Regions from separate parts of the Enterococcus olivae genome, predicted to be linked through region 1. Evidence: riboswitches for the same ligand, from Rfam matches in the RefSeq annotation. Region 1 holds a riboswitch; the other holds the start of a gene.
The links. A riboswitch is a leader RNA that binds a small molecule or an ion and turns the genes downstream of it on or off. The one in region 1 is predicted to bind thiamine pyrophosphate.

Region 1 (22,352 bases):
CGGATCGTCAAGAACATCAAGCTGACCGAAAAAATCACGAAAATCGTCAATGGTAAACTGACCGAAAACATGGCAATAAAGACACTAACAAAGGTAACCAAAGCTTGTAGCAGTTGAGGAGCACTTTGAGAGATCATTTGACGAAGCGTGTCGATGTCATTGGTATAGTGACTCATGACATCTCCATGAGTGTGTGTATCAAAATAATTGATCGGTAAGGTCTCCATATGCTTGAACAAGTCGTCCCTGATTTTCTTTTGGACGCCTTGGGAAACATTAACCATAACCTGATTGAAAGTGATCGCAGCAATCACGCCGGCCAAATAGATACCGGCCATTTTTAAGACTGCCTGAAGCAAGCCAGAAAAATCGGGCGCGCCACTTTGCGCTAGTAAGGGTAGGGCGTAATCATCGATCACGACTTGTAGAAAGAGTGATCCCTGCACACTGGCAAAGGCTGTCAAAATAATACTGAATAGAACAATCAGTAGTTGGATCGGATATCCTTTGATTAAATAGCTTAATAAGCGACCCATCGTTTTGACGGGCTGAGTCGCAGGTTTTCTTTTACTCATAGGCTTCACCAAATCCCTTCACTTGAGAATGGTTGATTTCTTGATAAATTTGGTTGTTAGCCAGCAATTCTTCATGGGTTCCCATGCCGTTGATCCGGCCGTTCTCCATCACGATGATCTGATCGGTATTTTCAATCGAAGAGATTCGCTGGGTGATGATGAATTTAGTCGTATCAGGAATCGTTTTAAAAAATGCCTGTTGGATCAGATGATCTGTTTTGGTATCTACGGCACTAGTTGAATCATCAAGGATCAAGATTTTTGGTTTTTTCAGAAGGGCCCGAGCGATCGTCAACCGCTGCTTTTGTCCGCCGGAAACATTGCTACCGCCTTGCTCGATATAGGTATCGTAGCCTTCAGGCATTTTTTGGATAAATTCATCGGCCTGTGAGAGACGACAAGCTTCGATCAGCTCTTCATCGGTCGCTTCGGGATTCCCCCAACGAAGATTGTCTTTGATCGTTCCAGAAAATAGGACGTTGTTTTGTAAAACCATGCCGACTGCATCACGCAAAGCCTTTAGCGAGTAGTCGCGGACATCGTGTCCACCAACTTTGACACTGCCGGAGGTCACATCATATAGTCGTGGGATTAATTGAACCAAAGAGGTTTTCCCAGCCCCAGTTCCGCCAATGATTCCAACGGTTTGACCAGAAGCGATCCGAAAATCACAAGCATTTAGCACGAGCTTGTCTTGTTCGCCTGAATAACTGAAATCGACTTGGTCGAATACTACGGAGCCATCAGGGATTTCCGTCAATGGCTGCTGCGGATCGGTCAGATCGCTTTCTTCTTCAATGGCTTCAATGATTCGTTCTGCAGAAGGTCGAGAGATGATCAGCATTACAAAAACCATCGACATCATGTTCAAGGCAATCAGGATCTGGATGATATACATGAACATACTCATCAGTTGTCCTGTTGTCATCGAGCTGTCAACGATCAAGTGAGCACCGATCCACGAGATGATCAACATACAGCTGAACATCGTGAATTGCATCAGTGGTCCATTCAGTGCCACGATTCGTTCGGCTTTGGCGAAGGCTTTATAGATGCGCGCCGAGACTTTTTCAAACTTCGCGACCTCAAAATCTTCCCGAACATAGGATTTTACGATACGAATCCCTTGTAGATTTTCCTGAACCACTTGGTTTAGTCGGTCATAGATCCGAAACACATGATTGAAGGCCGGATGAGCAAATTTGATGATCAAAAATAGTCCGATGGCAAGGAAGGGGATCGCCCATAAAAAAATACCTGCCAAGTCCTGGTTGATGCGAAAGGCCATAATCAGAGAAAAGATGAACAGCAAAGGACTGCGAACCAGAATACGGATCGTCATTTGAAATGAATTTTGGACATTGTTGATATCCGTCGTCAGTCGGGTGACCAGACTGGCTGTTGAGAAACGATCAATGTTCGAAAAGGAAAAATCCTGGACATTCACAAAAATCTTGCGACGAATATTTTTAGCAAAGCCTGCTGAAGCGATTGCAGCATAGCGGGCAGAGAGCATACCAAAAATAAGGGCAAAGACAGCACAAATAACTAGAACTACGCCAATCAGCAAAATACTGCGCTGATTTCCGATGGCGATTCCTCGGTCGATGATCAGAGCCATCAATACCGGGATGATAATGTCTAAAATGACTTCCAAAGTAACAAAAAATGGGGTCATCAATGTTTCTTTTTTATAACTACCAAGATTCTTTAGTAGAGTTTGTATCACATTTTTCACACTCCTTAATGAAAGAGCCCTCGAAAGGTCTCTGTAGTAAATTGTGCGTAACTTTTGCAAAAAAGTCAATGAAAGGATCTGAATATTTTTAGAAAAATTTTCACAGGATTTTATCAATATTCAATAACAGACGTCCGACACACAAGGGTTTGCAAAACCACGAATTTGTGCTATGCTCTTTCTGTACAAACAATTAAATAGAATCTAACACAAAGGGGAGTCCATCTGGGCTGAGATTGAGTTTACTCTAAACCCTTCGTACCTGTTTCGATCATTCGAGCGTAGGAATTGTGACGAGCTGAAGTTATATAACTTCTCCTTTGTGAATTGTAAAGATTCTAAAGGAGGAGTTTTTTTATGCGTTCATCATCAACAAAAATCTGGGTGGAAGGAACGATCATAGCTGCTTTGGCAATGGTCCTGTCCTTTATTCCACTGTCTATCGGATCAAGCTTTTCGATCTCTCTAGGACAGATTCCATTGGCCGTTTATGCCTTTCGTCGCGGAACGAAACCGGCGTTGCTGGCCGCCTTTATCTGGGGGATCCTGCATTTTCCAACGGGGCAGACGTATTTCTTGAGTTTGATCCAAGTTTTGATTGAATATCCGATCGCCTTTACCTTTGCAGGTTTTACCGGATTAACTGCAGCAAAAGTTCGTCAAGCTGTTTTGGAAAAAGATCAAGGGAATGCTCAGGCGCAGATTGTAGTTGGGGTATTGATTGGTGCGATCGCCCGCTATTTCTGGCATTTTGTGGCAGGGGTCGCTTTCTGGGGTTCCTATGCCTTGTGGGGAATGAATCCAGTCATTTTCTCCGCAGTCATGAATGGAGCGAGTGGTCTGGCAACGGCTTTGGTGACAACGATCGTATTATTGACCTTGAATCGGATGTATCCGACGATCTTTATTCCCGAGGATACTAAGTCAGATTTTTCTGCGGAATAGTCGCAGCGCTTCTCTGATTGCGAGACTCCGCTGTCAGAGAAGCTTTTTATTTGAAAGGAGTATTGAATGACATTTACAAAGCTGGCAAGAACAACCGCCGCCACGTCTTGGGAAAAAAGTCTGCAGCACCCTTTTATTCAAGAACTGCAGGCAGGGACACTCTCTGACGAGCGCTTTCGCTATTATCTGTTGCAGGATCGGTACTACTTAAATCAGCTACAGGATATTTATTTGCAGATTGCTACGCAGACAGTCTTTCCCGAAGTCCGGCAGATGATGCTGACTGGCTCCGATCGTTTGATTGCAGGAGAGATCGCGATCAGAGAGACCTTTTTTAAAGAACTGGCGATCACTGAAGAAGAGATTCGACAAACAGTGATCGCGCCGGGTCCCTATCATTATGTCTCTCATATGTATCGACAGTTATCTTCCAAATCGCCAAACGCCGCCTTCGCTAGTTTGCTGCCGTGTGCTTGGTTGTATCAAGAGATTGGGTTTCATCTGAATCAGACGGGATCACCACATCCTCTGTACCAGCGTTGGATCGAGACCTGTATCACAGAAGAAAGTGTGGCGATTGTGCAGCAGGAGCAAAGATTACTCAATGCCATCTACGAAGAGACAACAAAGGAAGAACAGCAAAAAATGCTGGCTGCTTTTGTAATCAGCAGTCATATGGAGCATGAATTTTGGGAAACATCGTATCGTTTAAAAACTTGGGGGAATGAAACCTATGGGAAATCATAAATTACAAAAATTGACCTATCTTTCCATGATGATCGCGCTGGATGTCGTACTGTCACCACTTTTTCGGGTCGAAGGCATGGCACCGATGTCGAGTGTCATGAACGTATTGGCGGGTGTACTGATGGGTCCCTTTTATGCGACAGTCATGGCCTTTGTCTGCGGAGTGATCCGGATGACTTTGCTGGGGATCCCACCGCTGGCACTGACCGGAGCTGTTTTTGGTGCAGCACTGGCAGGAATCGCTTATCGTGTGCGACCAGTCGTTCCTGCTGCGATGATCGGCGAGATCTTAGGCACAGGGATCGTCGGTTCGTTACTTTCCTATCCGGTGATGGTTTGGTTTACCGGCAGCAGCCACGACTTTTATTGGCTGATGTACACGCCACGTTTTATCGGTGCGGCTTGTATCGGTTCCGTCGTTGCTTTTTTACTCTGGCAAAAAGCTAAAAATATTCCAGCGATTCGTAAAATTCAACGTTTGTTTCAAGGAGAAGAAAAATGAACAGTCAAAATTGGTCTACGTATTTTGAAGAAAACCCACTACCAGTAAATTTTTCACCATTGGTCCATTGTGTGACCAATGAGATCACCAACGAGCTGTTGGCAAACGGTCTGCTATTTATTGGAGCCAAACCGATCATGGCGGAGGATATTCGAGAGTTTCCAGCATTGTTTGAAAAAACCGACAGTCTTTTTCTAAATCTGGGCAAGCTCTCACCAGCTAAAGAAGCGGCATTGCTCGCAGCAAGTCAGCGAGCAAAACAAAAGCAAAAACCGGTGGTACTGGATATTGTAGGCGCCGCAGCTACACCTTTGCGTTTGGCGTTGGCGCAGCGTCTCGCTAAGGATCAGCCGACCGTTGTAAAAGGCAACATTTCAGAGATGCGGGCGTTTTGTGGATTGGAGACCAACAGTCGCGGGGTGGACGGCGATCGTTTGGATCAAGAGAGCAATCAGCTGTTGGAGTTGGTCGCTGACTTGCAAGAACAAGATCCAGCAAGCGTTTATTTAGCGACTGGGGTCAAAGATGTTATTGTCCATAACAAACGAGCATATCTCATGGAAAACGGCGTACCTGAGCTGGATCGTTTTACCGGCACAGGTGATTTGGTCGGTGCGCTGATCACCGCATTTTTAGGAGCAGGAATGGCACCGCTTGCGGCTACGCTACGGGGCGTCAGTTATTTGAACAGTTGCGGAGAAGTCGCCAAACAAAAGGAGCTCATGCTCGGCATGGCGGATTTTCGTCAGGAAACGATGAATCAGCTGTCTCTGCTTGATCAGCAGGCAGACTGGTGGAAAAGAGTGAAAGGAAGATGTCTATGAAAAATTATTTGTCCTTGTATTTAGTCACCAATCGCGAGAGCGAAGAAGCAGAATTTTTGCAAAGAATCCAGGAGGCTTGTCAACATGGTGTGACCTTGGTTCAGCTTCGGGAAAAAGAGTTGTCGACCCACGCATTTTATGAACTGGCAAAAAAAGTCAAAGCAATCACAGAGAGCTACCAAATTCCCTTGATCATCAATGATCGGGTGGATATTTGTTTAGCCGTAGATGCAGCCGGTGTGCATGTCGGCGATGATGAGCTCCCTGTCCAGACTGTCCGGAAATTGATCGGCGACAAATGGCTGGGCGTTTCTGCGAAAACCTTGACACGGGCACAGGAAGCTGAAGCACAGGGGGCAGATTACCTAGGTGTTGGAGCGATTTTCCCTACGCAAACCAAGGTAATCACCCAGGCAACATCGATGGAAACACTGAAAGCCATCACTGCTGGCGTTCAAATCCCTGTCGTGGCGATCGGGGGAATTACCGAGGAACGTCTTTCAGTATTTGAAGGCAGCGGAGTAGCTGGCGTGGCGGTAGTCAGTGAGATCATGAAGGCCGAATCGGTTGCTCAAAAAGTTAAGAAAATGCGTGAAAAAATTGCTGAATGGGAGGGAAAATAAAATGAAAAATACGACACCACAAGTAGTCACGATCGCTGGATCCGATTCCGGCGGTGGTGCAGGGATTCAAGCTGATCTAAAAACATTTCAGGCAAGACATGTCTTTGGTATGAGTATCGTGATCGCATTGACCGCACAGAATACCTTGGGGGTGCAGGCAAGTTTGCCGATCCCCTGTGAATTTATTGACGCTCAGTTTGCTTCACTGGCAGCCGATTTTAAGATTCAAGCAGCTAAGACCGGCATGTTGGCGGATCAGGAACATGTGGCAGCCGTCGTTAAAAATCTCAAGCAATATAACTTTGGTCCACTGGTGGTTGATCCAGTAATGATCGCCAAGGGAGGACATCCTTTGCTAGCTGAAGATGCCATCCAGCTGATCAAAGAGGAGCTGTTGCCTTTAGCAGCCGTTGTCACACCGAATCTTCCAGAAGCAGAGGTGCTGATCAGTCAGGCAATCAAAACAGAAGCCGACATGATGACTGCGGCAAAGCTTCTACAAGCGATGGGCGTAAAAAACGTGATCATCAAAGGTGGACACAAAGCAGGTGAGCATGCAGCAGATTATGTTCTGCTGGAAACGGGTGAGCGTTTTTGGATGAGCGCGCCACGGATCTTTACTGAAAATACTCATGGGACCGGGGATACCTTTTCTTCTTGCATCGTGGCAGAGTTAGCCAAAGGGGCACAGATGAGAGACGCGATCATCACAGCCAAGGCCTTTATCCAAGGAGCGATTCAAGAAGGGATCTTTGTGGGTCATGGTCATGGTCCGACCAACCATTGGGCAGCTCTGAGTGAAGATATCTACATTGAAAAGGTTGAATAGCGAGGACTCTCAAAATCTGGAAGTACTATGCATCATCTCAAGGTAAGTTTTTCTCTTGATAGGTAGAAAGCATTAGGAAGTCCGAATGTAGTATGTGATTTTATGGAGCTTCGACTGATAAAAAGAAGCGAACGCACCCCGTCATTTTTTTGCTCAAACTTTAACGATTAAAACCTGTACAAAGCGTGCTATAATAGTCTGGACAAAAGTTTATAGGGGGAAAGTATGGAGCAGATCGTTTTCAGGATACAAGGGGAGAAAATATACTTTGTTGATCGTCTGTTTTTTGAGCTTTTGGGACTCAGTGAACAGGAGATCCAAGGACAGCATTATCAGCAAGTGTTGTCTCAGTATATTTCAATTGAAGTTGCTCAGTATTTTGCTGATTTGCTGAGCGAGGGCAAACATACAGAATATAGACGCGTATTTGTGAACGATAAGGACGGTGGTGTGCTACCACTTAGTATTTTTGGTTATAGCATCCAGACGAGTCAGGGACCAGAGATTATTGGCACAATCATTGAGACCAAACAGCTGAATCAGGAGTTATTTGGTACATTGGATGACTTGTCTTACATGCAACAGGCACTCAATAGCTCAGTCATTCTGGCGATTACTGATACAGAAGGGCGAATCACCTATGCGAATCAACATTTTTGTGCGATCTCTGGCTATGAGAGCCATGAGTTGATTGGGCGTACTCACAGGATTGTTAATTCTGGTTTTCACCCCAGATCCTTTTTCAAAGAAATGTGGGAAACGATCACCCAAGGAAAGACTTGGCGTGGTGAAGTCAAAAACAAGAAGAAGGACGGTAGCTGTTATTGGGCGGATTCAACGATCGTTCCGATGTTGAATGAAAATGGACAGCCTTTCCAATATATGGCGATCCGTTACAACATTACCAATCAAAAGCAAAATGAAGAGCGGATTCGGCTGCTGGCCAACTCAGACTCGTTGACCGAATTACCTAATCGACGGATGTTTGATGAAGAATTGCTAGCGTGTATCAAGGAAGCCACAAGCAAAAAAGAAAAGTTTGGTGTGCTGTTCATCGATTTGGATAGCTTCAAATATGTCAATGATACGAAAGGACACAGTATCGGCGACCAATTACTAATCAAAGTCTCTCAAAGATTGCGGGAAATCGTCGGTGGTGCTGGGATGGTGGCACGTTTGGGTGGTGATGAATTTGCCGTGATCGTCTATTCGATAGAGAGTATCACGGAGTTGAAACGGACAGCAGAAACACTGATTGAAAAATTCAAGGCACCGTTTTATGTGTCAGACTTGACCTTACGAATGACCTGTAGTGTCGGCGTGGCGATTTTTCCAGAATCTGGAACGGACACGGAAACGATCATGAAGAGCGCCGATCTAGCGATGTATCAGGTAAAAAATACTCACAAGAACGGCTACATGTTTTCTATCAGCCTCATGAGCTCCACCAGCCAACGTCTGTTTCAGATCCAAAATAGTTTGCGAGAATCCCATTATGATGAGCAATTCCACTTAGTGTATCAGCCTAAAGTTTCTGCTACTGATGGCAAAGTGAAGGGGATGGAGGCACTACTGCGTTGGGATCACCCGGAGCTAGGCAAAATTTCACCTAGTGAATTCATCCCGATCGCAGAAGAAATTGGAATGATCAATGAAATGAACGACTGGGTGCTAGTCAGTCTCTGCAAACAGATCAATCAATGGGCATCAAAGGGTTACCAACTGCTACCGGTGGCCATCAATTTATCGGTTTCCCAGTTCGTCCATTCGAATTTTGAGATCAATTTTCTGAATACGTTGACTAAATACGGGGTAGATCCGACCTTGATCGAGGTAGAAGTCACGGAAAATATGTTTATTGACAATGAAGTGCGTGCACAAGAGATCCTAAAGACGATGAAAGACCATGGGATCAAAGTGGCACTGGATGATTTTGGGACGGGCTATTCTTCGCTGTCCTACTTGATGAAGCTGGATCTGGATATTTTAAAGATCGATAAGTCATTGATCCAAGGAATCTCGAAAAATTTCAAAGAAGAAAAAGTCGTAGCAACCGTCATTCAGCTGGGGAAAGCATTAGGCTTGAAGGTTGTGGCAGAAGGGATCGAAACCAAGCAAGAACTGGATATTTTAGTAGCCAGCGGTGTCGATGAAATTCAAGGCTTCTATTATAGTCGTCCTTTGGAGATCGCTCAAACAGAGCAACTGTTGCTCACGAAGCAACTACCTTAGTAGAAAAATAGTTAGCATAAAAACCGCAAGCAATGAACAGTCACTGTTTATTGCTTGCGGTTTTTAATAGAGACCACTTGTCAATGCAGCAAAAGCTAGGTGTTCTTCATCCAATTTTGCTTGCCAAGTTTTTTTAGTGGTGGAATAAATCAAATGCCCAACAAGGTCTTCATCTTTGAATACAGGAGCATTGATACGAAAGTGTGCGTCCCCAACAACAAAGATCGGGATCTGAAAATTGTCGTCGATGGTCACAGCCTGCTGAAAGGAAAAGATGATTCCTTCTCTCATGACCTCACGTAAAGTTTTGATCAATTCCAGGTTGATCCGTTCCACAGGCTTTGGTTTACGGAAGAAGCTACGTTTGTCATTGAGTGCTTCTAAAGTCAAATGGGTCAGCTTGTTGGATAGAATCCGATAAAATTCATCCAGATAACGGTAATAAGTGCGGGCAATGCTATCTTTAAGATCAAAAAAAACAAAGTTGTTCTGTAACTTATAAAAAAATGGTGAATGAAGATGCGTTTTTGTGTGACCAAAATATAGTAATTCGGAGATTTCTAAAGGTGTCATTTCCTTCAAGATAGCGAGATCACTGAAGTCGATCCACTTATTGTCTTCGGGGGTGCGTTCTTTACTGACGATCTGGAAATAATTTTCAACAGCCTCGCTTCCTCGAATGATCTTCATGGCTGTGTGTGGTTCAAACTCCCCCAATTCACTGGAGGGATTCAATAACAGCAGGTTTTTGGGCTGATGAACAATACCTTGATGAAAATCTTTTGCGCCAATGCCTTGCGTCAAGATTGCATTGCTCGTAGTATCGATATGTACATAAATCAAGTCGGTCATGTCCACCCGCCCTCCATGTTCAGTTTTAAGCATACCTATATTTTACAATAAAGCGATTGAAAAATCTTGTTTCTTTTCGATTAAAAAATGATTACAAAAAGCGAAAGACAAGGAAATTCTTTTTTCTGATTTTTCTCTCGTTCAGCGTTCTGTGTTATGATAAAAACAAGAAATCTCAGAAATGGAGTCAAGAGCAAATGAAGAAAAAATCACGTGTCAAAAACCTGCTGATCAATACAGGTCTACTGCTACTGTTGTTGATTGGATTAGCGCTGGTTTTCAACAATCAGATCAAGAATTTCTTGATGAAATCTAATGGAGACAGCTATGCAGTTGAACAGGTCTCTCGTGAAGAAATTGAAAACAATCTTCAGAAAGAGGCATCCTTTGATTTTGATGCGGTGGAAGCAGCCAGCTTAGAGGCTGTGCTACGGGCACAGCTGGAAAATAAAGTCTTGCCGGTCATCGGAGCGATTGCTCTTCCAAGTGTTGATATCAATCTGCCTGTTTTCAAAGGCTTAGAAAATACGGCGCTGTTATATGGAGCAGGTACGTTTCATCCCGAACAAAAAATGGGAGAAGGGAACTATGCACTGGCTAGTCACCGCATCGAGAACGCGGATATTTTGTTTTCACCTTTGCATCGAACACAGATCGGCGATAGTGTGTATCTGACCGATCTGGAAAATATCTATACCTATGAAGTGGCGGTTTCCGAACGGATCGAACCAACCAGAGTCGAAGTCGTAGAGGAAGTTCCTGACAAAAAATTAGTCACACTGATCACTTGTGGCGAGTCTGGCGGGATCACACGCTGGCTAGTGCAAGGAGAATTGAAAGAGATCATCAGCGTCAAGGATGCGGATGATCAAATGGCAGAGATCTTTAACCGACAGCAAAAAACTCTTTGATGCTTGACTGGAGGTGAACGAGGTGCAGACCGAAAAATTATTTCCATCGGATCTGATCCAAAAAAAGAAAAATTTTCAAAAAAGTCAGTTGATCGTCCCGTTGTTTGCCTCTCATTCTGAAGCTAAAAAACAGCTGAGGCAACAAATCAAACGCGGAGAAGCTTGGCTATTGACCTATCAGCAGCAACAGCTTTTCGTAGCATTTACGGAGCAGGAGGGTCTGGCAGTACTCACGAATCTATTGTATTACCCGCTCTCGGAATTCTCATGGATCCATGGCTTGAAGATGCTCGAGAATTTTTTTCGACAGCATTTTACCAAGGGAATCCTTTTACCAGTGTCCCTCGGTATTCCCACGGCAAACTGGTTGATAGAACAAGGCTATAAGCGAACGGCTGCCGGTTTTCAAAAAATCTTTGACTATCAAACAGCCTTGGTACTGGGAGGTGGTGGAGCCAAAGGAGCCTACCAAATCGGTGTTTGGCAGGCTCTGAAAAGTGAAGGAATCGCCTTTGACTGGATCACAGGTACCTCGGTAGGCGCTTTGAATGGTGCCTTGATTTTGATGGACGATGTCGACATTGCCAGAGAATTGTGGTTGACCATCAGTACAGACAAGGTACTGGCTTTTCCTGAAGCCAGTGCTACCAGCCAATCCTTGAGAGAATTGGTTCATCAAGTACGCTCTCTGGCAAGAACAGCAATCAGAGAAAACGGCGCCAGCTCCGAGCCTTTACAGAAATTACTGAGGGAAACTTTTGATGCTGAAAAGATGAAGAGGCACCCAGCAAAGCTGTTGGTTTGTGCAACGCGTTTCTCCGGACTACAAGAAGTAATTCATCCCTTTGATGTAGAGAATGGGATCAATGAACTGGACTGGCTGATCGCCTCGGCTTCTTTTTATCCGGGGATGACACCAAAGGAGATCGAACAGGAGTTATACGTTGATGGTGGTTATCGAAACAATTTGCCAATCGATGTAGCGATCGCGCAAGGAGCCTCTGAATGTATCTGTGTAGATGTCAAAGGCCCAGGAATCGTTAAAAAGACAGCAGTCCCTTTGGAAGTTGCCCGTATGGATCTAGGAACACCTTGGTCATTGGGGAATCTGCTGGTTTTTGATCGAGAACGCTCAGAAACCAATTACCGTATAGGTTATTTGGAAACAATGAAATATCTAGGACGTTTTTCAGGTTATTGGTATACCTTTACCGAGGGAAGTCCCTATCAAAAAATATGGCGCCGTTTTTTGCGTACATTAAAAACAGAACCACTTTATTTGGAGCTGATCCAACGTCCAGAGTTTTGGGAAAAAGTCGGCAAAGTCTATCAGCAGAAAGCTGCTTTGGAAGAAGGTGGACAAATCTTATTGGAGTTGATCGCTCGCGTGTTTGAAGTCGCTCCGACCCATGTCTACAATGAGGAAAGCTTTTTGGAAGAGATTCTGCAGTGTTATCGGGAAGGTAAGGGAGCGATCATCGGTAGCCTGTCGATCGGCGAATGGCTGCAGCAATATCATAATCAGCGGTTCGTTCTCTCGGAAAAAAATCAACTGACTTGGTTGTATCAGATCTTGCAGGCAAAAGAATCCTTGCCGGCAACGATCTTCACTTTGGCTCCGATCACTGCAGTGGCTGCTAGATTTTTGTATTATTTATTGAAAGAAGAGATCCACGAAATCGTTGAATAGAAAGAGGAATGAGCAATGGCAAATGAATTTTCTTATGAAATCGTTGAAGAGATCGCTGTTTTGTCGGAGAATCCGAAGGGCTGGCGTAAAGAACTGAATTTAGTTAGTTGGAATGGGCGTCCGCCTAAGTTTGATTTACGTGACTGGAGTCCGGAACATGAGAAGATGGGCAAAGGTGTTACCTTGACCAATGAAGAATTTGAAGCACTGAAGCAAACACTATTATCGATGTAAGGAGCAGGTATCCATGAAAAGTATGACGGGTTTTGGGAAAGCGATCCAGGAATCAGAAAATTACCAGATCGAAGTAGAGATGAAGAGTGTCAATCATCGTTTTTTAGATATTCAGTTACGTCATCCACGTCAGTTGAACGTCTACGAACAAGCGATTCGCCAAACGATCAAAGAGATTCTTCAGAGAGGACGGATCGAGGTGTATCTGACCTTAAAGGAAAAAGGTGACAGCAATAAAGAAGTCGTCGTCCACTGGGAGCTGATGCAGCAGCTGATCACTGATCTGCAGACTGAGGTTGAAGCACGTTTCAATGCAGAACTTGCGCCCGCAGCAATCGTGGAACGTTTGACCAGTAACGAAGACTTTATTGAGATCCGAGAGAAACAAAGCGAAGACACCTCCCTTGAACAGGCTGTCTTGTCTGCTGTTAAACAGGCTGCAGAAGCTAATGATGCTAGCCGACAAAAAGAAGGTGCCGGCATCCAACAGATCTTGGAAGAAAATCGGATCGCTTTGCAACAGAAAATCACCGAGCTGTCGAGCTTTGTCGAGCTTTATGAAGCCGATTATCGTGAACGCTTCGAGAAGAAGCTGACCGATTGGCTAGGCGGGGAAGTCGATCAGGAACGTCTACTGACAGAAATGGCGATTTTACTGGAGCGAGGCGATATTCATGAAGAACTGGACCGGATGGGCATCCACTTACATGCGATGAAAGAATTGCTACAGTCTGAGAAAACTGTCGGCAGAGAGCTGGATTTTCTGATTCAGGAGATGAACCGTGAAGTCAATACGATTGGTTCCAAATCTAGTCCGATCGAAATCAAAAATGCGGTCGTTCAGATGAAATCGATTATCGAAAAGATTCGCGAACAAGTCCAAAACGTAGAATAACAGCGATTTCTTCGGGCATTTAAATAGTTTTTTAATAAAATTCTCGTTATAATAAAGTAATTCTTGAAAGTTGCTGAAAAAAAGTGCAAAATAGACGTTAAGCAAATTGTAGAGTGAAAGGACGTCAATATGACAGAGCGAGGTTTATTAATCGTGCTATCTGGCCCTTCCGGTGTTGGTAAAGGAACAGTGCGTAAAGCGATATTTGATAGCGAAGACAATGATTTTCAATATTCTATTTCCATGACTACCCGCAACAAGCGTATCGGTGAAGTAGAGGGCGTGGATTATTATTTCCGCAGCCACGAAGAATTTGAAGGATTGATTGCTTCCGGCGAGATGCTGGAGTATGCTGAATACGTAGGAAACTACTACGGGACACCGTTGTCTTACGTCCAAAAGACATTGGATGAGGGGAAAGATGTGTTCTTAGAGATAGAAGTCCAAGGAGCGCTTCAGGTCAAAGAGAAGGTTCCTGACGGTGTGTTTATCTTTTTGACACCACCGGATCTGACAGAATTACGATCAAGGATCACGGGTCGGGGAACCGATTCTGCTGAAGTGATCGATGAACGTATGCGCATCGCCCGTGAAGAAATCGAGATGATGGCATTGTATGATTACGCCGTAGTGAATGATGAGGTCCACCAAGCTGTACAAAGAATCAAAGAAATTATTGCAAGTGAACATTTTCGCGTAGAACGCGTGATTGGAAAATACAGAAAAATGTTAGAGGAGTTGTAGAGAAAATGATGTTGAAACCTTCGATCGATTCATTATTGGATCGCGTGAATTCAAAATACTCGCTAGTTATTTTAGCTAGCAAGCGTGCGCATGAGTTAGATGCAGGCTCACAGCCTACATTAGAGAACTTCGATTCTGTCAAAAGTGTCGGACAGGCGCTAGAGGAAATTGAGTCAGAAACAGTGATCAATGATCCACATCCAGAAGTCAAACGTGCACGTTTGAAAATGGAAGCAGAAGAAAGAAAAGCACAAAAAGAGCAAGAACAAAAAGAATTAGAGCAACGTATTCGTCAAGAACAAAAACTATAAGACGCAGGGGGTCTGGACATGTTCCAGACTCTTTTCATTTGCAGAAAGTTAAAATTCCTCTGGCATACAGACAAAGCTAGACAATTTTAGTAGAATGTAGAGGAAGTCTTGTGACACAGTATAGTATAAACAAGGAAATTTCCAGCTCACCTGTCCGGAAAATGGCACTCATGGTGCAAGACCGCTTTGAGCCTCTTGCAGAGTCTCGCAGCTTTCGGCGTTCAAACCCAGAGTAGTCATCAGAAGAACACCGATGCCAACTCTGGGTAATTCATCCTCATCTTAGGTGCACGATGAGGCCTTTTCCTACCAGATGATCTTCCAATTTCAGTTTCAAACCATAACTGTTTGCTGCATTCATTATTGATCAGTTTGATTTATTCAGACAGGAACCAAAACTGGAAGGATCAGCCGCAGGAAGGCCGTTGTCGTGCCCTAAAAGAGCTGAATGAATTACTCTGAGTTGGTGAGAATCACCCTACTCAGAGTTTGAACGTCAGCAGCCGATGAAACTCTGAAAGAGGTTCCCGGCGGTCTGGCACAACAAGCGGGACTTCCGGAGGATGCTCCTGGAAGTTTCTCACTGTCTGTACTAACAGTGTTTCGCAATGGAAGAAAAATGGATGAATAGTAAAAAAAAGAAAGGGAAGATTGTATGTCATTTTTAGCAGAAGTCATCGTGGATGTACCAACAATGCAGACGGATCAGCCCTTTACTTATTACGTACCTGAGGAATTGCAGGGAGTGATTGAAGTTGGCATGCGGGTGGAGGTTCCTTTTGGGGACGGCAACCGGCATATCCAGGGCTTTGTCACGGCACTTCCTGAAGAAACGACCTTTAAAGAAGACTTGAAGCCGATCATCCGTACACTGGATCTGGCACCGGTAGTGAATAAAGAGCTGCTTCAATTAGCAGATCACATGAAAGAAACGACCTTTGCCTTCAAGATCACTTGTTTGCAGACAATGCTTCCTAGCGTGATGAAGGCAGAATATCAGAAAAAAATCCTACTGAAGGATCCGACGCATCCAATCAAAGAACAATATTTTCAAACAACCGATGAAATAGACTGGCAGGAGGCTGAGGAACAAGGAATCTTGAATCAGCTCAAAACACTACGAGAAGAAAACATCGTGGAAGTTCAGTATCTGGTGAAAAATAAAAATAAAGTCAAGACCATTCGTTATGTGAAAAGTTTGCTGACAACTGAGAATCTAGCTGACGCCCAGTCGGGAATTCGTAAAGGGGCCAAGCGGCAAGAACAGCTAGTCGCACTATTAGTAGAACATTCTGCCCAGCCCACTTCTTTTTACACGGAGCAGGGAATTTCGACAGCTGTGTTGAATCAGGGAGCTGAGAATGGTTGGTTATCATTTGAAGAAGTCGAAGCCTATCGTGATCCTTATCAGCATCGTGATTTTGAACAGACCTATGCATTAGCTCTGAACCAAGAGCAACAGCAGGCAGTCACCGCGATTCTAGAAGCAGAAGCACAACAACAATCTAGGGTCTTTCTTCTGGAAGGAATCACCGGTAGCGGTAAGACGGAGGTTTATTTGCAGACGATTGCGTCGCTTTTGAAAAAAAATAAGACAGCGATCATGCTAGTCCCTGAGATCGCTTTGACCCCGCAAATGGTCGAACGTTTTAAAAGTCGTTTTGGTGAAGCGGTGGCGGTGCTACATAGTGGCTTGTCGCAAGGTGAGAAATATGATGAATGGCGTAAGATCGAACGAGGAGAATCGCAAGTCGTTGTCGGTGCTCGTTCGGCGATCTTTGCCCCATTGAAAAATATTGGTGTGATCATTGTCGATGAGGAACATGAAGCTTCTTATAAACAGGATGAAGCTCCTCGTTATCATGCAAGAGATTTAGCAATCTGGCGAGGTGCATACCATCAGTGTCCAGTCTTACTAGGGAGTGCCACGCCCTCTTTGGAGTCACGTGCTCGTGCCCAAAAAAATGTCTATCATTTGCTCCAGCTTAGTCAACGAGCCAATCCGAACGCGAACTTGCCGAGTGTCGAAGTGATCGATTTAAAGGACGAATTTGCGCAAAAAAATACGAGCACCTTCTCTCGGGTTTTACAAGAGAAGATCGCTGATCGATTGGCAAAAAAAGAGCAGACGGTCTTATTGTTGAATCGCAGAGGCTATTCTTCCTTTGTGATGTGCCGTGACTGTGGCTATGTGCTACCCTGTCCGAACTGTGATATTTCTTTGACGCTACATATGGATACGAAAACGATGCGTTGTCATTATTGCGGACACGAGGAAGGCATCTCTCACCGCTGTCCAGACTGTGGAGGCAATAAGATTCGCTATTATGGAACCGGGACGCAAAAAGTAGAAGAAGAGCTACAACAACTGTTTCCGGAGGCTCGAATCTTACGGATGGATGTCGACACGACCCGTAAAAAAGGGGCCCATGAACGGATCCTGCAAACTTTTGGAGCAGGTAAGGCGGATATTTTATTAGGAACCCAAATGATTGCGAAAGGCTTGGATTTCCCCAATATCACCTTAGTAGGGGTATTGAATGCTGATACCGCACTGAATCTTCCGGACTTTCGTTCAAGTGAACGGACCTTTCAGCTGCTGACTCAGGTCAGTGGACGGGCAGGACGAGCAGAGAAAGCCGGCGAGGTCATTATCCAAACCTTCAATCCAGAGCATCATGCGATCGTATTGGCTCAGACACAAGATTATGAACAGTTTTACCAAAGAGAAATGTTTATCCGCCATCAAAGCGGTTATCCACCCTATTATTTTACAGTCAAGATCAACTGTAGCCATCCAGAGGAACAACTGGCTGCTAAGCGAATGTATCAGATCACCCAACAGCTGAGAGAAGTCCTCAGTCCACAAAGTATTTTGCTGGGGCCGATTCCAAGTGGTGTCGCACGAATCAAAAATCGCTACCACTATCAGTTGATCATCAAATATAAAAAAGAACCTGAATTGTCCCGTCTGTTACGTGATATCCTGGAGAGTAGTCAAAAGGATCAGCGACAAGGACTCTATGTATCGCTCGACAATGAACCATTGAATTTTATTTGACACGATGAAGAAAAATTTTAAAAGACATATAGGAGAAATTTATGCGCTATCCAATTATTATTCACCCAGATGACAAGCTGCGAAAACCTTGCGAGCCAATAACCGTCGTAACCGATGAGCTGGTTCAATTGCTCGATGACATGTATGAAACGATGATCGCCCATGACGGGATCGGGATCGCGGCACCGCAGATCGGCAAAAATATTCAAGTAGCGGTGATCGAGATCGAAGAGGGAGACCGCTTTGAATTGATCAATCCGGTGATCCTTGAAGCCAAAGGAGCTGAGGTCGATGTGGAGGGTTGCCTAAGTATCCCTCATGTCTATGGCACAGTAGAACGAGCCGATGAGGTCACCGTGCGTTACTTTGACCGTGAAGGCGAAGAGATGGAAGTCCAAGCCTTTGGTTATCTGGCAAGAGCTTTTCAGCATGAGATCGACCATTTGCAGGGACAACTATTCACCGATAAAATGATCAAAAAAATTCCAGAAGATGAACTGGAAACGTATATGGAGGAACATGCCAATGACTAAAGTTGTATTTATGGGAACCCCACAGTTTTCAGTTCCTATTTTAGAAGGACTGGTGGTAGCAGGCTACGAGGTCCAGGCAGTAGTTACTCAGCCGGATCGTCCAGTGGGGCGTAAAAGAGTCATTACCCCTACGCCTGTAAAAGAAGCTGCTTTGCGCTTGGAGATTCCTGTGCTGCAGCCGGAAAAAATCTCTGGTTCTCCTGAAATGGAGCAGATCAGAGACTTACAGCCAGAGATTATTGTGACGGCTGCTTTTGGTCAATTTTTACCAGAAAGTTTGTTGCAAGTCCCAGTTCACGGAGCCATCAATGTCCATGCCTCACTCTTACCCAAGTACCGCGGTGGGGCGCCAGTCCATTACGCGATTATGGAAGGGGATCAGGAAGCAGGCGTGACCATCATGGAAATGATCAAAAAAATGGACGCTGGTGGTATTTATTCTCAAGGAAAATTACCGATCACACGACAAGATGATGTAGGAACGATGTTTGACAAGCTAAGTTTGCTGGGGAAAGAATTATTGTTAGAAACTTTGCCTAAAATTTTGGAGGGATCGCTGAAACCGATCCCTCAAGAAGAAGCGAAGGTGACTTTTTCACCAAACATCACACGAGAGCAGGAAGCCATTGATTGGAACAAGACCGCCGAGTCAATCGATCATCAGGTTCGCGGCATGCGTCCGTGGCCGATTGCCTTTACGATGTATCAGGAGCAACGTTGGAAATTATGGGCAGTGACGCCACTGGAAGAAAAGACCGATGAGGCTCCAGGAACGATCATTCACCGAGGAAAAAAAGAATTATGGATCGCTTGCGGCGAAGGCACTGTTTTAGCGGTCAACGAATTGCAGCCAGCAGGTAAAGGTAAACAAGCGATCGCGGCCTTTTTGAACGGCTCTGGCCAACAAGTCGCAGTAGGACAGCAGGTGGGATAAAATGAAGAAAAATACGAAAAAAACGGTCCGTTATGTGGCTTTGAGAGCCTTAGAAAGAATCGATCAAGGCGGAGCTTACTCTAATCTGCTGCTACGGGAGCTGATCGAAAAAAGTCGGTTGAGCGACAAAGACAGTCGTTTACTGACGGAGCTAGTCTACGGAACCTTGAGTCGTCAAAGATTATTGGCATTTTATATTCAACCATCTATCGTGAAAGCTAAAAAAGTCGATGATTGGGTCAAACTGTTGCTGGAGCTTTCCTTGTACCAGTTGCTTTATTTGGATAAAGTACCTAGTCATGCCGTCTTGAACGAAGCCGTTGAGATTGCTAAGGCACGAGGAAATGAAGGAATCGGCAAGTTTGTTAATGGTGTTTTGCGAAACATCCAACGTCAAGGGGTACCTTCCTTAGAAACAATCAAAGATCCAATAGAACGCTTGAGTCGTGAGATCAGTCTACCGAAGTTTTTGACGAAAAAATTGGTGGCGGAGATTGGGGAAGAAGAGACACGCAAACTAGGCTTGTCTTTGTTTGAACCCAGCCATATCAGTTGTCGGGTTGATACCCGCAAGATCACTCGAGAAAAAGTGTTGGAGATCTTGGAGGAAGAAGGGATCGAAGCTCGAAAAAGTGAGGTCTCTCCTTATGGAATCATTGCTGACAGAGGATACATTGCCGGTAGTAGCTTGTTCACTTATGGCTTGATCACGATCCAGGATGAGAGCTCCATGCTAGTAGCTCCAGCTTTGCAGATCGAAGCAGATCATAAGGTATTGGATGCTTGCGCCGCTCCAGGTGGGAAAACGACACATATCGCAACGTTTTTAGATCCAGCAGTTGGTGGGAAGGTCACTGCACTGGATATCCATGCCCACAAGACAGCCTTGATCGAGGAAAATGCCAAACGTCTGCAGGTAGTCGACGTAGTTGAAACGAGAACCTTAGATGCTCGTGAAGCAGGAACTGCTTTTGCGGAAGAGTCCTTTGATCGAATCTTAGTGGATGCTCCTTGCTCAGGTATGGGTCTGATGCGTCGCAAACCGGATATCAGATACAACAAAAAACCAGAAGATTTTCAAAAGCTACCTGTTATCCAGTTAGATATTCTGGAGAGTGTCGCACCTGCTTTAAAGCCTGGCGGATTGTTGGTTTATAGTACCTGTACCTTTGCTCCGGAAGAAAATCAAGAGGTCGTCGCTGCTTTTTTGGAAAGACACTCTGATTTTTCTCTAGTAGAAGTCCCTGTGGGTAACGTGGTACAATCAAGTATCGAGAAAAACATGCTGACGATCTATCCGCAACAATATATGACAGACGGATTTTTTATTAGCTGCTTACGGAAAAAATGATGAGGTGAAGGATATGGAAATTCATTATCAGACGGATGTAGGAAAAAGGCGTAATACTAACCAGGATTACGCGTCTGTGTTTACCAACCAAAAAGGCTTTATACTGGCTTTGCTGGCTGACGGCATGGGTGGTCATCGTGCGGGCGATGTCGCTAGTCATGATACAGTGGAGGAATTGGGAAGTAAATGGCAGGCATCCGATATTGCTGATAGCGAAAAAGCTGCACAATGGCTGATCCAGCATATTCAGGAACAGAATACGACGATTTTTGAACGAGGACAAGCCAATCCTGATTTGAATGGTATGGGAACGACCTTGGAAGCTGTTGCTTTATTCGATGATCAGTTTACTTTAGCTCATGTAGGTGACAGCCGCACGTATTTGTTGCGAGACAAAGAATTGATTCAATTGACAGAGGATCATTCTCTGGTAAACATTCTGGTCAAAACCGGCGAGATCACTAAAGAGATGGCTGCCAATCATCCCCGCAGGAACGTGGTCACACGCTCGATTGGGATGCCGGGAGCGGTCGAAGTGGATGTGGTCACACATTTCTCTGCTAGCCAGGATCGTTTGATCCTTTGTTCTGATGGACTGACGAACATGGTTGATGAACAAACGATCCAAACTTATATAGAAACAAGTTCTTCCCTTGAGGAAGCAGTTCAGCGATTGATCACAGCTGCGAATGAAAATGGCGGCGTGGATAATATCACTGTCTTGTTGATAGACCTTGGAGGTGTCACTCAATGATAGAGAGCGGGAAAAAATTAAGCGGCCGTTATTTGATTTTGGGAAGTATCGGCAGTGGTGGTATGGCAAATGTATTTTTGGCGAGAGATTTGATTTTGGACCGAGAAGTGGCTGTAAAAGTTTTGCGATATGACTTTCAGGACGATAAAAATGCGATTCGTCGTTTTCAGCGGGAAGCCTTGGCGGCAACTGAGCTGGTGCATCCGAATATCGTTTCTGTCTACGATGTTGGCGAAGAAGACGGCATGCAGTATTTAGTCATGGAATATGTCAAAGGGATGGATCTGAAGCGTTACATCCAGACCAATTACCCCATGTCTTACGAGGAAGTCGTCGATATTATGCAGCAGATTCTTTCCGCTGTGGCTCTGGCACATCAGCATCGCATCATTCATCGGGACTTGAAGCCACAAAATATTTTGATGAACGAAGACGGTGTCGTGAAGATCGCTGACTTTGGGATCGCGATCGCTTTGTCTGAGACTTCAATCACACAAACCAATACGATGCTAGGTTCCGTACACTACTTGTCTCCGGAACAAGCACGAGGCAGTATGGCGACTAGTCAATCAGATATCTATGCATTAGGGATCATTTTGTATGAGATGTTAACGGGACACGTTCCCTTTGATGGCGAGTCAGCGGTAACTATCGCGTTGAAGCATTTTCAAGATGAGATCCCCTCTATTCGACCTTATAATAAGGATTTGCCGCAGTCCTTGGAAAATGTTGTGTTGAAAGCAACAGCCAAAGAGACAGCTGATCGTTACAAAACAGCGGATGAAATGCAGGAAGATCTATCGACAGCCTTGTCACCGGATCGCTTAGATGAACCCCGTTGGGAACCTCATGCATTGGTGGCAGACGAAACAAAAGTTTTGACGCCAATTACAGAGGACACACCAATGCCTACCGCATTCAAGGAAATGCCGACACCGGAACCAGAAAAAGTTACAGAGGAACCAGAAAAGCCAGTCAAGAAAAAGAAACGCAAGCGGAGACTATTTATTCTGTTACTCGTGTTGGTCGCGCTGATTGGTGCAGGTATCTACGCGCTGACTGGCAGT
Region 2 (10,320 bases), on a different contig from region 1:
CTGAAACGGTAAGTAGAAAGTTGGCTGATTTTGAGAATGAAGGTTATATAAAACAAAAAGCAATTAGAAAGATTGAGATTTTGGATTTAGATGGTTTGTTGTTAGTATAAATGATAGTCATAAAATGAAATATAAAACAGTTGGAGTCACTTCAAAACTTCAACTGTTTTATATTTTTAGGCAAAAAACGCAAATATTTACGCAAAAATGCATAAACTTGATTTAGGTCAATTTAATATCTTTTAATCCCTTATATAATGTAATCAACCCAAAGAAAAAAGAAAGAAGGAAAAAGCATGTCGAAAAAATTAGATTTTAATCAAGTCAAGGAAACACATTTAAAAACATTGGCACAGTATGTACCAATTGTAGCAAGAGTTCATGGCGGCAATCATCCAGAATTTCACCAAGTTCGTGAAGTATATGATAAGCTTGAAAAAAAATTAAAAGATACAGGAAGTGGAAAACCTGATTTAGTAGATGAATTTGCAAAGTTACGTAAAATTACAGACAATTATACAGTTCCAGATGATGTTTGTGAAAGTTATGAAGCAGTATATAACCTGTTGGCAGAATTAGATAAAGCATATGAATCATAAAAGAAACAAGTGATACAATTAATAAAAATCATAATAGGAAGGAGTATGTATATGCAAAAATTCATTTTAAGAAAAAAGAATCATATTACCATAGTAAGTGCAATTTTAATAATAATTGCATATGTTAGTAAATTAGGATTTCAAAACGAACCTATAGCTATATTGTCACTAATCATTGCCTCCGTTTTAGGCGTTATACCGATTGCTATCCAAGCGTATCAAGCATTGAAGGTCAAAGTTGTCAGTATCGATGTTTTAGTTACTATTGCAGTTATCGGAGCGTTTATAATTAAAAACTTTGAGGAATCGGCAATTGTTACGTTCTTATTTCTGTTTGGAGCTTATTTAGAACAAAGAACACTGAATAAAACACGTTCTGCAATAAAAGAATTAACTGAAATGGCGCCAGAAGTTGCTCTAAAGAAACTGAAAAATGGTGAATTTGAAGAAGTCGAAATAGAAGAGGTTGATGTCGGTGATATTTTACTTGTTAAAACGGGTGCAAAAATTCCAGTTGATGGTACAGTGTTAACAGGAGAAGGGCACATTAATGAAGCAAGTATTACAGGTGAAGCAGTTCCAGTAAGCAAAAAGAAAGATTCAGGAGTATATGCCGGAACAATTTTAGAAAATGGAACACTGCAAATCACTGCTGACCGTGTAGGTGAAGACTCTACTTTTGGTAAAATCATTGAGTTAGTGGAAGAAGCACAGGATTCAAAATCAGAGGCAGAACGCTTTATTGATAGATTCTCTAAATACTATACACCGGCTGTTTTAGTTCTCTCTTTTATTGTATGGCTCATTTCAAGGGATATTCAATTGGCAATTACGATATTAGTTTTAGGATGCCCAGGAGCATTGGTAATCGGTGTCCCCGTTTCAAATGTTGCAGGTATTGGTAATGGAGCACGTCATGGTGTTCTTCTAAAAGGTAGCGAGGTAATTAGTGACTTTAGCAGACTAGATACCATGGTATTTGACAAAACTGGAACATTAACAATAGGAAATCCTAAAGTAGCTGATAAAGAAATTTATGCAGATAATGTAGAGGAAGTGTTAGCTTATCTGTCAAGTGTTGAAAAGGAATCCGATCATCCATTAGCAAAAGCAGTTGTGGAATATATTGGAGATATAAAAGCATATACAGTTGAAAAAACGGAGGTTGTAAAAGGCGGAGGAATTGTAGCTCATATAGAAGGTCATAGAGTTGCTGTCGGGAATGTCGCATTGATGGAGCAAGAAAATGTTACTTTAAGTGAAAAAGCTCGTGGAGATATTACTAGATTTGAGAAGAATGGAAATTCACTTGTTTTAACATCCGTTGATGGTGAATTAAAAGCATTGATGGGTATTCGTGACCAAATCCGTTCAGGTGTAAAAGAAGATCTTCAAAAGCTAAAAAAACTTGGTGTTAATAATCTAGTTGTTCTTTCAGGTGATAACCAAGGAACAGTTGATTTAGTGGCACATGAACTAGGACTTACAGAGGCCCACGGGCATATGTTGCCGGAAGATAAATCAGCATATATTAAAACACTGCAAGAAAAAGGTCAAATTGTTGCATTTGTCGGGGACGGCGTAAATGATAGTCCTTCACTAGCTCTAGCACAAATAGGAATTGCTATGGGAAGTGGAACAGATGTAGCCATTGAAACTTCAGATGTTGTCTTAATGAACTCGGATTTCAGCCGCTTGCCACATGCACTAGGTTTAACAAAAGCAACAGCTAATAACATGCTTCAAAATATAATTATTGCAGTAGGAGTTGTACTAGTCCTGCTTGCCAGCGTATTCTTTAGTGAGTGGATGAACATGTCAATCGGTATGTTAGTACACGAAGCGAGTATATTAGTAGTCATTCTAAATGCTATGAGACTTCTTCGCTATAAATTATGAAAATAAAATTCTTAATCTAAATCAATTTAAAATAGATAAATATATCAAAGGAGAAATGAAATATGCAAAAAGCAACGATTCAATTAGAAACATTAACTTGTCCATCTTGTATGCAAAAAATAGAAAACGGTGTGAAATCCTTAGAAGGGGTAAATAAAGAGAGCGTAAAGGTACTATTTAATTCAAGCAAGGTAAGAGCAGAATTTGACGATGAAAAAGTATCTATAGAGGATATTGAAAATGCTATTGATAAATTAGGATATGAAGTACTAAAATCCCAAGTAAAAAAAATTTAAAGTGGTGAATCAGTTAAGTCTGTATAGTAGAAGTCGTTGAATGGTCATCTTTATAATTTTGTTGATAATGTACTTTAATACTTAGTTCCATTTCGCCATTTAGAGCAGAGTAAATTAGGACGAAGGTACGTGCGCAAACAATGTTTTCTGTGTTATTTTTTACGAAATGATTATATACTACTTACAGCTTCTATGAAATGCAATTGAGATTTAGTTTTGTAAAAGTCTGTGAATATCCGTATAGATCTAGTTACGGCCAAACTTTTGTAAGATAAGTTTGGGCATAAAATGCCTAAACTTACAAAAGGGCGGCCTTTAAATATTGCCAAGAAAATCAAAGTGAAGTTGATACTAAAGCGCCGTTCAGCACGCACGCCAAGGAACTCAATTGTTCGACCATACATACGCCAAAGAATTTTGATATCCTTCTTTGTAATGCTATTTTTGGCTTTTAACATCCATTCGCTCCCATGCTTTTCATCACTTAAGCAGTTGATCAAAGGTATTATGTAATGAATACATACATTGACTGATATGTTCCTACATACAAGGTTCAATCTTGGATTTGTTTCCTCAAAGGGAATGTCTAATAAAAATATTCAGCCTTCTAATTTTTGACAGCTATGTGGGTTTCTCAACACATGTCGAGACTGTTACATTGCTACAAAAGAAAAACTCTTAGAATTCCTTAATTTCAAGCTGTTTTACAAGTATGGTTACTTTGATTCAGAAGGTGACAAAATAAGGAATAAAGTGGTAAAAGATTACTACAGGGTTTCTGTGGATAGGCTACAATAAACTAGACAGAAAAGATAAGGTGTGTAAACTATAAGAAAACACACTGGAGGAATCATTTCATGTCGCAAAGAAGAGAACGCAGAACCTACACGCAAGAATTTAAACAACAAATGGTCGACTTATTAAATTCGGGGAAACCAAGAGCCGACATCATCAGAGAATATGAACTAACACCATCGTCCTTTGACAAATGGGTCCGTCAGGCAAAAAAGACAGGTTCATTCAAAGAAGCCGATAATCTTACTCCAGCGGAAAAAGAGCTTATAGCCTTACGCAAACGAAACCAACAACTTGAGCAGTTGAGATTATTGAACAGACAGAGGGTCAGTTTGATTGTTTTGTTGATATTGTCGGAAGTGGCGGTACATTTAGAGGGTGTGCAGAAACATTCAAAGCACATGATCCGGAAATTACTTGCTATTTAGTGGAACCTGAAACAGCAGCAGTCTATGCTAAAAAGCCGTTAGCTAAAAATGGTCGTCACAAAGTTCAAGGATGTGGTTATGCGATGGATTTGACGAACATTCAGCCAGAATTAGTAGATGGTTATTTACAAGTAACTGATGAAGAAGTCATTCAAACAACACGTGATTTGGCAAGATTGGAAGGAACCTTTGTTGGTTTTTCTTCAGGTGCAAATGTAGCAGCGGCCATTCAACTATTGAGAGGAAAAGAAAAAGGGAAAAATATTGTTTTAACATTAAATGATAGTGGTCTAAAATATTTAAGCACAGATTTATTTTAAGGAATGGCTATGAAGAATTGGCTGAGTGTATTGGGAAGAGGACTCAATCATTTCTTTCTTTTGAACTTGTTCTTGACAATTAAAACAAAGTAACTTATTCTTTCGGTAAGCAATCACTAAAACTAAATAGCAATTATTGTAGGGGGACCAGTAGCGCTGGTTGAGATATCATCCGTAAGATGTAGACCCTTAGAACCTGATCTAGTTGATACTAGCGTAGGGAACATATAACGACTGTGAACGATGATGAATAATCTGCGTATATGCACCCTAGGCTGAGTCCTAGGGTGTTTTTTGTTGTTTTATTCAAGGAGGAGAAAATGGAAAAAGAAATTCAAAAATTTATTAGTCAATCGGAAAATGAAAAAGGTTTCAATGATTTGGCGCTACAGCTGTTCGAATATCTTTACCGAAACAATCCGGCCTACCAGCAATTTTGTCGACGAAAGGGAATTGGTGTAAGACAGATCCAGCATTGGAAGGAGATACCAAGTGTTTCTACCGAAGCGTTTAAAACAGCTTTTTTGAGCGTTGCTCCGGAAAAGGAATGTCGGCATGTTTTTATGACCAGCGGAACAACTACCGGAAATAAAGGGAAACACTACCATCAAAACTTAGAGACGTACGATCTTTCGGTAATACGAGGGTTTGAACAATTTGTCAGCAAACAAAAGTTGCCCATGGCAATCTTGTTTCCTCATGAATTAGAGATGCCTAATTCCTCGTTGGCACATTATTTAACATTGCTGAAAGAAGAAGCTCACAGTGAATCAGCACATTTTGTTTCAAAAAAAGGCTTAGAATTAGAAAAATTCATTCACTGGGTCAAAACACATCAAGGAACACCTGTCATGATTTTAGGAGCAAGTTACAATTACGTTCATTTGTTTGAAGCTTTGGAAGAAACCGGCCAATCACTGGAGCTTCACGAAGAAAGTTTGATTTTTGATACAGGTGGATTTAAAAATTTTTCAAGAGCGTATTCTGAAAAAGAGTTTTATGAGAAAGTAATCGACATTTTTAAAATAAAAACTAAACCCGTAAATATGTACGGCATGACGGAGCTTTCCTCACAATATTATACAGTTGTTGATCTACAGGAAAATAGTATCAAGCGTGCACCGCATTGGGTCCGTTTCAAGATTATTGATCCAGTGACTGGACAAGAGGTTCCTAAAGGTGAAGCCGGTCTGTTGGTACATATTGATCTGGCAAATATCAACTCGGTTCCAGCTGTACAAACAGGAGACCTAGCAATCGAAAGAGATAATGGTTTTGAACTGCTAGGCCGACAAACCAGTGCTGAACCGAAAGGATGCTCATTGTCTGCGCAACAATGGTTGGAGGAATATCAAAATGACACGAATTGAGTATGGCGGCTATTTACCGCCTTTTGCAAAAGATCTGGACATTAAAATGCGAAGAATCAATTTTGAAGAATTGTCAGTCTCTTTGCCAAGTCCTGATGAAAAGCAACTAAAAATGCTTGCTCAACGAATGAAGAGGATCGAGAATGAGCTAACACTTTCAGAGATTGTGTCAGCGATCTCTAAAACGATCGATTTATTGCTAGAGCGCAGTCATCCGTTGCGCTCTAGACTGGAAAGAGTATTACCCCAAATTACTGACTATGATAAAGAGGTCATCCGCTTAGGATTATCTCATTCTTTGAAGACCTTTCGTGAACATGAGTTGTGGCGTTGGTTGACCGTCAATTTCGAAAATCCACAGATATTGGATTCATTTTCAGCAAGTGCTCATGGAGGCTATACAAAAGCTGTCGGACCGAGACTTTCTGCGCATATTTGGGCAGGCAATGTTCCGGCTTTGCCACTTTGGAGTTTGATCGGTAGCTTACTGGTTAAAGGAAAGATGATCGGTAAAGTATCCAGCAGTGAACCATTTTTTATTGGTCTGTTTTGTCAGTTGCTCGCTGAAGTTGAACCTAGACTAGCAAATCAAATGATGATCGTTTCATGGACGGGGGGGAGATACAGCTCGCGAACAAGCATTGCTATCAGAAGCGGAAGCAGTGATAGGTTATGGCAACAATCGGACACTTTCGAAACTGCAACAACAGATCGGAGCAAACACGCATTTTATCGGTTTTGGCAACAAATTGAGTTTTGGTTATCTTCATCATCAAGTATTGGATCGAGAAAAGGATGAGCAGTTGGCAAAACAAGCGGCAAAATCGGTGATTTATTATGATCAGCAAGGTTGCTTCTCGCCACAGATCTTTTTTGTAGAAAAAGGTGGCAAAACGTCTCCTCGTGAATGGGCGGTTCTATTGGCTAGAAAATTACAGGTCTATCAGGAGAGATATCCACTTAAAAATCTATCATTAGAAGAAGCGCATGCTCGTTCTAGCTGGTACGAATCCAAAATATGGGACGAAAGCTGGGACTTGTTTTCCGCAGAGGATCATTCATGGCTGGTAGCTTACAGTAAAAATATGTCGTTAGAACCAACACCCTTATCACGAGTCGTACAGGTCATTGCTATCGAGAACTGGGAGAGACTGACGGAGGTCATTCGAGAAAAATATGAAATCCTTCAGACAGTGGGCTTGGCTGCGCCGACAAAGGAGTTGTTTGCGATCGCTGAAAAATGGGGAGAACTGGGAATCACAAGAATCACCAGTCTAGATAAGATGATGCAGCTCCATGCAGGCTGGCACCAAGATGGCTATTCACTTTTACGAGAGTTAGTGAGGATGGTTGATATTGATCCGTCCGTCATTGAGTCCTCTGAATTCTTCAATACGTATACAGATTAGAGGTGCAAAAAATTGGAATTGAAGTTAGAAGAAATTTTTTATCAATATGATAAAGAGCAATTTGCGCTAAAAGCGATCGACTGGCAACTTCCAGCAGGAGAGATTCACTGCTGGCTAGGTCGAAGTGGTAGTGGCAAAACAACTTTGTTGCAGCTGGCAGCTGGTTTGAAGAAAGCCACACAGGGAACGGTTTATCATCGAGGAAAGTCTGTCACAGAACCTTCAAATGAGATCGGTTTTGTTTTTCAAGAGGCAACGTTGCTTCCCTGGAAAACGGTACGAGAAAATGTGTTACTGCCGATTCGTCTGAAAAGATCGGTGACACAGGCCGATCATGACTATGCTGATTCATTATTGGAGCTGCTTCAAATAGCTGATTTTGATGATCGCTTGCCGGCTACGCTGTCAGGTGGACAAAAAAGCCGAGTCGCGATCGCTAGAGCATTGATCACAAAGCCAACCTTGCTTTTTTTAGATGAACCCTTTGCAGCATTGGATTTTATGACAAGAGAGGAGCTGCAAAACGAATTATTGAAATTGAATCAAAGAAAAAAGATCGCTATGCTTTTTGTTACTCATGATGTGAATGAAGCTGCTTTTTTGGCAGATCAGATAGGTGTCATGAGTCAAGGCCAATTTGTTTCGAAAAAAGCGACTCCTTCTTGGAAAAAGTCGACGACTAATCGTCGGGACTCACAGGAATATAGAGATTTCTGTATGAGTATTCGACAGTCTTTGGAGGTGGGAGATGCGTAAAAAAGCCTGGTTTCTTTCTCTTTTGATTGGTGTGGTGCTATTGATTGGCTGGGAATGGAGCGCACGTCAAGTATCGGATCTGATTTTACCGCAACCCACAGCTGTTTTTTCTTTGTTGTGGCAAGGAATCATCAGTGGTTATTTTCTTCCACATTTGTTGACGACGCTGACTGAAATTCTGTTAGGATTACTGATTGGTGTAGTTCTAGGTGGCTTACTGGGGATCGTGATTGGTGAATCGGCTTTTCTAAGACAAGTGTTTTCCTTGTATATCGTGATTTCTCAAGCGATTCCGAAAATTGCTTTAGCTCCTTTGTTTATGCTGTGGTTTGGTTATGGGATCACTTCAAAAGTTGTTATAACGACCTTGATTTGTTTCTTTCCACTACTTGAAGCAACTGCCAGCGCGATTCAGCAGGTCAGTACAGAGCAATTGACTTTGTTTCGTCTGATGCAAGCGAGTCGTTGGCAAACCTTGTGGTACTTGAAGCTGCCTGCTGGATTGCCTACGATCATCCAAGGCTTTCGAGTAGCGGTCGTCATGTCGCTTGTAGGAGCGCTAGTTGGTGAATTTATCGGGGCTCACAAAGGACTGGGGGCATTGATCATTGCCTCCCAAGGCATGATGGATACGACCCTGATGTTCGTCGTCCTCGTTCTCTTAGCAATTATAGGACTGATTTTTTATGCTTTAGTAAATTTGTTGGAACAAAGATTATGGTACAGTAAGGAGAAAAAAGATGAGAAAAATTAAAATGGTATTGCTTTTTTTAGGAATGGTTTTCTTGAGTGCCTGCAGTGAAGAAAAAACGACTTCATTTACACTCGCGAACTGGAGTCAGCTGATCGTTGAACAGACAAGTATCTTGGCAGAAGAAGAGCATGGCTTTTTTAACGAACAAGGGATCGATCTAACCGTCATCCCTGGAAATGGCGGACAGGACGCGTTAAAAAATATGCTAACGGGACAAGCAGACATTGCCTTCACGGATCCTGGAGCCGTCTATAGTGCCCTTGCCCAAGGGGAAGATCTGGTCATTTTATATACTGTTTATCCTCAGAACGTCTTTAACGTGGTGACAACAGATCCTGATATCCAGACGCCAGCTGATCTAAAGGAAAAAACGATTGGTATTTACAGCCGGGCAAGTGGAACCTATCAAAATTTATTGGTTTTATTGTATCAGGCAGGATTGTCTGAAGAGGATGTCCAACTGTTGGAAGTTGGAATCTCTAATTTTGCTCCCTTATTGCAGGGAGAGGTCGATGCAACAGCGGCAACAGATACCGCTTTGGTACCTGCCAGAAGAGCTGGCTTGACGGACGCACGTATTTTTGAAGTCCGCGATTCATTGAATATCCCCAGTGATTTCTTTGTTGTAAAGCGTTCGACATTTGAAGAAAATGCAGAAGTCTTACGTGATTTTGTCGCTGCCTATGAGAAAAGTGCGCAATGGATGCTGGATGATCCGGAACAGGCGGCTGAACTAGCAGGAAATCTGGCGATCGATGGACGTGAAACGGAGATCAATCGTGAAATCATTGATTTGAGAAATGCAGCAAGTTTAGACCAAAATGGAGAATTGGGTGTCATGGATATTGAAATGATCCAAGCAGGTGCTGATGCGTATTTCGAGCTAGGATTGATACCTGAACGACTAGAAATGACAAACTATATCGAGGATATCAAGGAGTGAAAAGGATGCTAGAAGGAAAAGTCGTCATCGTTAGTGGCTCAAGTCGCGGAATAGGTGCTGCTCTAGCAAAAGGTTTCGCTGCTCAAGGAGCGTTTGTAGTTGTCAATTACCATCAAAGCGAGCAGTCAGCCCAAGAGGTGATAAGCGACTGTGAAAAATTAGGTGGCCAAGCAATCATGATTCAAGCAGATGTAACAACTAAAGAAGGTGTCAAACATTTGGTCGAGGAAACATTGCTAGCTTTTGGTCGCGTGGATATTCTCGTCAATAACGTCTTTGCTCCCTATCTTTTCGATGCTGAAAATCGCAAAAAAGCTTGGGAGATGGATTGGGAAGACTATGAAAGACAATTGAATGGCGGATTGAAGGCAGCTCATCTATTGGTACAACAGGTTTTGCCTTCGATGACAGCATTTGGTTCAGGAAGTATCATCAATATCAGCTCTAACCTAGTCGCGCATCCGGTGGTACCTTATCAAGATTATACAACTGCTAAAGCAGCAATTATAGGATACACCCGCAGTATGGCTAAAGATTTAGGTAGTCTTGGTATCCGAATGAATGCTGTAGCCCCTGGACTGGTTTATCCAACTGAAGCTACCAAGCACACAAAAGAAGCTTTAAAAGAGACCCTGAGTGATGCTACCCCTCTAGGGCGGATCGCTGTCCCGGAAGATATCGTGGGACCAGTTTTATTTTTAGCCTCTAACTGGAGTCGTTTTATGACAGGACAAACACTATATGTCGATGG

Region 2: another riboswitch for thiamine pyrophosphate. It lies ahead of ACWODM_RS10940 (LuxE/PaaK family acyltransferase); the one in region 1 lies ahead of thiT (energy-coupled thiamine transporter ThiT).

What each region holds. Positions count from the first base shown of each region.
Region 1 is NZ_JBSMVT010000003.1:59,868-82,219, reverse strand. Features, by position in the region: gene ACWODM_RS03790 (ABC transporter ATP-binding protein) at 1-575, opposite strand, end outside; gene ACWODM_RS03785 (ABC transporter ATP-binding protein) at 568-2,304, opposite strand; TPP riboswitch at 2,517-2,618, shown strand; gene thiT (energy-coupled thiamine transporter ThiT) at 2,671-3,258, shown strand; gene tenA (thiaminase II) at 3,325-4,005, shown strand; gene thiW (energy coupling factor transporter S component ThiW) at 3,992-4,507, shown strand; gene ACWODM_RS03765 (hydroxyethylthiazole kinase) at 4,504-5,331, shown strand; gene thiE (thiamine phosphate synthase) at 5,328-5,954, shown strand; gene thiD (bifunctional hydroxymethylpyrimidine kinase/phosphomethylpyrimidine kinase) at 5,956-6,783, shown strand; gene ACWODM_RS03750 (EAL domain-containing protein) at 7,009-9,015, shown strand; gene ACWODM_RS03745 (hypothetical protein) at 9,079-9,867, opposite strand; gene ACWODM_RS03740 (class A sortase) at 10,065-10,778, shown strand; gene ACWODM_RS03735 (patatin-like phospholipase family protein) at 10,801-12,468, shown strand; gene ACWODM_RS03730 (YdbC family protein) at 12,484-12,702, shown strand; gene ACWODM_RS03725 (YicC/YloC family endoribonuclease) at 12,716-13,597, shown strand; gene gmk (guanylate kinase) at 13,727-14,341, shown strand; gene rpoZ (DNA-directed RNA polymerase subunit omega) at 14,347-14,652, shown strand; gene priA (primosomal protein N') at 15,308-17,713, shown strand; gene def (peptide deformylase) at 17,755-18,246, shown strand; gene fmt (methionyl-tRNA formyltransferase) at 18,239-19,180, shown strand; gene rsmB (16S rRNA (cytosine(967)-C(5))-methyltransferase RsmB) at 19,182-20,531, shown strand; gene ACWODM_RS03690 (Stp1/IreP family PP2C-type Ser/Thr phosphatase) at 20,545-21,285, shown strand; gene pknB (Stk1 family PASTA domain-containing Ser/Thr kinase) at 21,282-22,352, shown strand, end outside.
Region 2 is NZ_JBSMVT010000017.1:7,074-17,393, forward strand. Features, by position in the region: gene ACWODM_RS10905 (Crp/Fnr family transcriptional regulator) at 1-110, shown strand, start outside; gene ACWODM_RS10910 (iron-sulfur cluster repair di-iron protein, ric) at 297-599, shown strand; gene ACWODM_RS10915 (heavy metal translocating P-type ATPase) at 651-2,498, shown strand; gene ACWODM_RS10920 (heavy-metal-associated domain-containing protein) at 2,561-2,794, shown strand; gene ACWODM_RS10925 (hypothetical protein) at 2,965-3,252, opposite strand; partial or broken gene ACWODM_RS10930 (transposase) at 3,652-3,888, shown strand; gene ACWODM_RS10935 (pyridoxal-phosphate dependent enzyme) at 3,939-4,337, shown strand; TPP riboswitch at 4,468-4,577, shown strand; gene ACWODM_RS10940 (LuxE/PaaK family acyltransferase) at 4,658-5,707, shown strand; partial or broken gene ACWODM_RS10945 (acyl-CoA reductase) at 5,835-6,311, shown strand; gene ACWODM_RS10950 (acyl-CoA reductase) at 6,370-7,116, shown strand; gene ACWODM_RS10955 (ABC transporter ATP-binding protein) at 7,129-7,872, shown strand; gene ACWODM_RS10960 (ABC transporter permease) at 7,865-8,626, shown strand; gene ACWODM_RS10965 (ABC transporter substrate-binding protein) at 8,613-9,569, shown strand; gene ACWODM_RS10970 (SDR family oxidoreductase) at 9,575-10,320, shown strand, end outside.